One region of the Microbacterium sp. 1262 genome, then DNA from elsewhere that is predicted to be linked to it. Evidence: predicted binding sites of a transcription regulator. Region 1 holds the regulator's gene; the other holds the start of a gene.
The links. The regulator HrcA, encoded in region 1, represses chaperone genes, less so after heat shock. The targets are predictions, from matches to a motif close to TTNGCACTCGNNNNNNNCGAGTGCNAA.

Region 1 (2,393 bases):
GAGCGCCCGGATGCCGAGGCCCGGCGGCTCGAGTCCGTCCTGCTGCGATCGCGCATCGTGGACGGACTCGCCGTCGATGAGCTCGCGATCGACTCGCGCCGTGCCGTCGCATCGCTCATCGCCGACGGTCTCATCGAGGGCCCCGAAGCCGTCCGCGGTCGCGTCGTCCTCACCCGGCGCGGACGCCTCATGGCCGATGCCGTCGTACGGGCGCTCACCGAGTGATCCCGGGCGGCGACCCGGCTCGCCCACGCGGTAGAATTGGCACTCGCAGACATCGAGTGCCAAACAGGAGGTGACGGACATGGTCTCAGAGCGCGGACTGCAGGTGCTGCGGGCGATCGTGCAGGACTATGTCGACACCCGCGAGCCCGTGGGAAGCAAGTCGATCGTCGAGCGCCACGCCTTCGGCGTCTCGGCCGCCACGATCCGCAACGACATGGCGCTCCTCGAGGACGAGGAGCTCATCGCCGCGCCCCACACGTCATCCGGACGCGTGCCGACCGATAAGGGCTACCGCGTCTTCGTCGACCATCTGGCAGGCCTTCGCCCCCTGAGCGCCGCCCAGCGCTCGGCCATCACGACCTTCCTCGACGGCCCCACCGACCTCGACGATCTGCTCGTGCGGACGGTTCGTGCGCTCACCCAGCTGACGGGCCAGGTCGCAATGGTGCAGTACCCGTCCTTCGCGCGCGCGCAGGTCTCGCACCTCGAGTTGGTCGACCTCGGCGGCGGACGACTCGTCGTCATCGTCGTCACCGACACCGGCCGTGTCTCCCAGCGGGTGGGCGTGGTACGCACGCTCCTCGACGAAGCGCAATTCGCCGTAGCCAAGGCGACGCTGCGCGCCGCTGTCACCGGCGTCGCCGTGCGAGACGCCGTCAACGCGGTGTCGGCGCTCGCGGAGAGCGAGTCGGTCGGCGACCCGATCGGCGATGCGGTGCGCGAGATCGCCCGCATCCTGGTCGAAGAGCTCGAGACGTTCCGGCAGGACCGCCTTGTCATGGCCGGCACCGCCACGCTCGCGCGGCGAGAGGCGGATTTCCGCGGCAGTATCTATCCGCTGCTCGAAGCCATCGAGGAGCAGGTGACGCTGCTTCGGCTCATGGGCGAGATGGTCGCCGACGACCGCGGCGTCGCAGCGCGAATCGGCCGCGAGAACGAGGCGTACGGGCTCTCCGAAGCTTCGGTCGTCACGAGCGACTACGACGTCCCGGGCTCGCATGCACGCGTCGGCCTCATGGGCCCGACGCGCATGGACTACCCGACGAACCTCGCGACGGTCCGCGCCGTCGCGCACTACCTCAGCCGGCTCCTCGACGAAGACGAGAAGTCCCGCTGACCCACCCCACCCACGCCCGAACGGGCGGAAAGGCGATCCGTGGCTGACCACTACGAGGTCCTGGGCGTTGCGCGCGACGCGTCGCCCGACGAGATCAAGAAGGCGTACCGACGCCTGGCACGAGAACTGCACCCCGACGTCAACCCGGGAGAGGATGCGTCCGAGCGATTCAAGCTCGTCACGCATGCTTACGACGTCCTCAGCGATCCGGAGCAGCGTCAGCGCTACGACATGGGCGGCGACTCCGCCGGCGGCTTCGGCGGCGCCGCGGGCTTCGGCGGATTCAGCGACATCTTCGAGACCTTCTTCGGCGGCGGCGCCGGAGGCGGCGGTCGCGCCGGGCGTCCGCGCTCCCGGCGCGAACGCGGACAGGATGCGCTCGTCCGGGTCACCCTCGAGCTCGGCGACGTCGTCTTCGGCGTGCATCGCGACATCGAGGTCGACACCGCGGTGCTCTGCGACACCTGCCAGGGCTCGTGCTGCCAGCCGGGAACGCAGCCGGTCACCTGCGACGTCTGCCACGGTGCGGGCAATGTGCAGCGCACGGTCCGCAGCCTCCTGGGCAACGTCGTGACGTCGCAGCCCTGCAACGTCTGCCAGGGCTACGGCACCACCATCCCCTATCCGTGCACGACCTGCCAGGGGCAGGGACGCGTCCGGGCTCGCCGCACCGTCTCGCTCGACATCCCCGCAGGCGTCGAGACCGGGTTGCGCCTGCAGCTCCCCGGATCCGGCGAGGTCGGTCCCGCCGGCGGCCCCAACGGCGATCTGTACCTCGAGGTCACGGTCGCTCCGCACGACGTGTTCAGCCGCGAGGGTGACGATCTGCTCGCCACGCTCGAGGTGTCGATGCCCGACGCCGTCCTGGGCACCAGCACCACGATCGAGTCGCTCGACGGTCCGGTCGAGCTCGAGTTGCGTCCGGGCGTCCAGTCCGGCGACGTCCTCACCGTCAAGGGTCGCGGCATCACGCCGCTTCGCGGCTCGACGCGCGGCGACCTGCGTGTCGGCGTTCATGTCGTCACCCCGACGCGTCTGGATGCCAAGGAGC
Region 2 (2,393 bases), 930 kb from region 1:
CGCAGATGGGGCAGTCCGTGAAGGACGCCCGGGCGGAGGGCGATGGGGCGGAAGGTGCCGGGGCGGATGCCGCTGGGTCGGGTAAGCCCGCCGACACCAGGACGATGGATCAGCTGCGCGCCGACATCCTCGGCGACCTGGTGCTCGGCGGGGCGCCGGTCGTTGACCCGACGTATGGGATCGACCGGGCTGGTGGCCTCGGGGCGATCCGCGCGCGGGTTCAGGTGGCGGTCACCGCCGAGACGCTGATAGGTAAGGACGAGAACCCCGCGGAAGCGGTGGGCGCTGCGCTGATCGATGCCGACACGGCACGCGAGCTCGCCGGGCAGGTCAGCGAGTGGGACCGGCTCTTCATCGCCCCCGTCACCCGCACCCCGGTCGAGATCGACACCTACCGGCCCACCGCTTCGATGAAGAAACTCCTGATGGCCCGCGACCAGCACTGCCGGTTCCCCGGATGCCGACGAGCCGCGCTCCGCTGCGAGATCGACCACACGATCGACTACGCCCTCGGCGGGCACACCCACATCTTCAACCTCGCCCACCTCTGCCAACGACACCACTCGATGAAGCAGTTCACGAAGTGGGAGGTCAGGCAGGTCGGCGGCGGGGTCCTCGAATGGACCTCACCCCTGGGCAGGGTCTACCGCGAAGACGTCCCCATACCCGCGGTCTGCTTCACCATCGACACGGACCCGCCACCGGATGCCGCACCCGGCGGACCACCGCCGGACGAACCGCCACCCTTCTGAGTGCTGCAGCCACGCAGTCGGGCGCGCGCATCGCGCACCTTCGAATCGGTCGCGGGCGCTGGGGGATATACGCGAAAGGGCGGCCGCCGCCCCCGAAAGAGCTGCGGCCGCCCGTCGTGCGAACGCGGATCTGCGCGATCAGTTCTCGATCGGCACCACCGGCGCGGCTGCGTCGGTCGTGACCTCGACCTTGCGCGGCTTGGCCTTCTCGCTGACCGGGATGGTCACAGTCAGGACGCCGTTGTTGTAGGTCGCGGCGATGCCTTCCGTGTCGACGCCCTGGCCGAGGTTCAGCTGACGCAGGAAGCTCGCGGCTTCACGCTCGCGCGTGATCCACTTCACTCCGTCACCGCTCGCGAGCGTGCGCTCGGCGCGGATGGTCAGCAGCTGGCCGTCGACGTCGATGTCGACCGAGCCCGGGTCGATGCCCGGCAGGTCGGCGGTCATCACGTAGTGGTCGCCGTCACGGTAGAGGTCCATCGGCATGCGACGGGGGCCGCGGCGCGTGTCGAAGAGGCTCGAGGCGATGCGGTCGAGGTCGCGGAACGGGTCATAAGTAGCCATCGATCTTTCCCTTCTCTGATGCTTCGTGTTGAGATCTGAAAGTTGAGCCGTCTCGGCTCAACTGCATCCAGATTAGCACTCTCCCCCATCGAGTGCCAAGGGTTCTCGCACAGCGAACAGCGCCCCGAAGACGGGGCGCGGGAGGGCCTCTCAGCACTCGACGACGTTCACGGCGAGACCGCCCTCGCTCGTCTCCTTGTACTTGTGCGACATGTCGATCCCGGTCTGGCGCATCGTCTCGACGACGGCATCCAGCGACACGTAATGCTGCCCGTCACCCCGCAACGCGAGTCGCGCCGCGGTGACCGCCGTCGACGCCGCGATCGCGTTGCGCTCGATGCACGGGATCTGCACGAGGCCACCGACCGGGTCGCACGTGAGCCCGAGGTGGTGCTCCATCGCGATCTCCGCCGCATTCTCGATCTGCGCGCTGTTGCCGCCCATGACCGCCGTCAGGCCTCCCGCAGCCATTGCGCACGCAGATCCGACCTCGGCCTGGCAGCCGCCCTCCGCACCCGAGATGGACGCGTTCGCCTTGAACAGCGACCCCAGCGCCGTCGCGGTCAACAGGAACCGCCTGATGCCGCGGCGCCGATCCAGATCCTCCGACGCGAGCCGCGACTTCGCCGCGAACCGCCACCAGTACATAGCCACCGCCGGAAGGATTCCTGCGGCACCGTTGGTGGGCGCGGTGACCACGCGTCCACCCGACGCGTTCTCCTCGTTGACGGCGAGCGCGAAAGCACCGAGCCACTCCCCCGGCAGCTCACGCCCACCCGCCGCCTCCGCCTGTTCGAGCTGCGCCCGCATCGCCCCCGCCCGGCGCCGCACGCGCAGCATCCCCGGCAAGGTGCCGTCGGCTCGAAGCCCCGCCTCGACGCACCCCGCCATGGCATCCCAGATCGCGTCGAGGCCGGCAGCGACCTCGGCCTCCGGCCGGAGTGCCTCCTCGTTGCGGCGCGCGAGGCCGGCGATGCTCATCTGCTCGCGCTCGCACAGCTCGAGCAGCTCCGCCGCGGTGCTGAAGCGGTACGGCCAGGCGACAGCGCCCGAACCTCCGCGCCGTCCGCCCGCCTC

Region 2: the regulator HrcA is predicted to act here: its motif matches at 1,389-1,415, upstream of ABIC53_RS09530 (Hsp20/alpha crystallin family protein).

What each region holds. Positions count from the first base shown of each region.
Region 1 is NZ_JBEPKU010000001.1:1,062,430-1,064,822, reverse strand. Features, by position in the region: gene hemW (radical SAM family heme chaperone HemW) at 1-225, shown strand, start outside; gene hrcA (heat-inducible transcriptional repressor HrcA) at 305-1,342, shown strand; gene dnaJ (molecular chaperone DnaJ) at 1,382-2,393, shown strand, end outside.
Region 2 is NZ_JBEPKU010000001.1:1,988,772-1,991,164, forward strand. Features, by position in the region: gene ABIC53_RS09525 (HNH endonuclease signature motif containing protein) at 1-752, shown strand, start outside; gene ABIC53_RS09530 (Hsp20/alpha crystallin family protein) at 891-1,316, opposite strand; gene ABIC53_RS09535 (L-serine ammonia-lyase) at 1,467-2,393, opposite strand, start outside.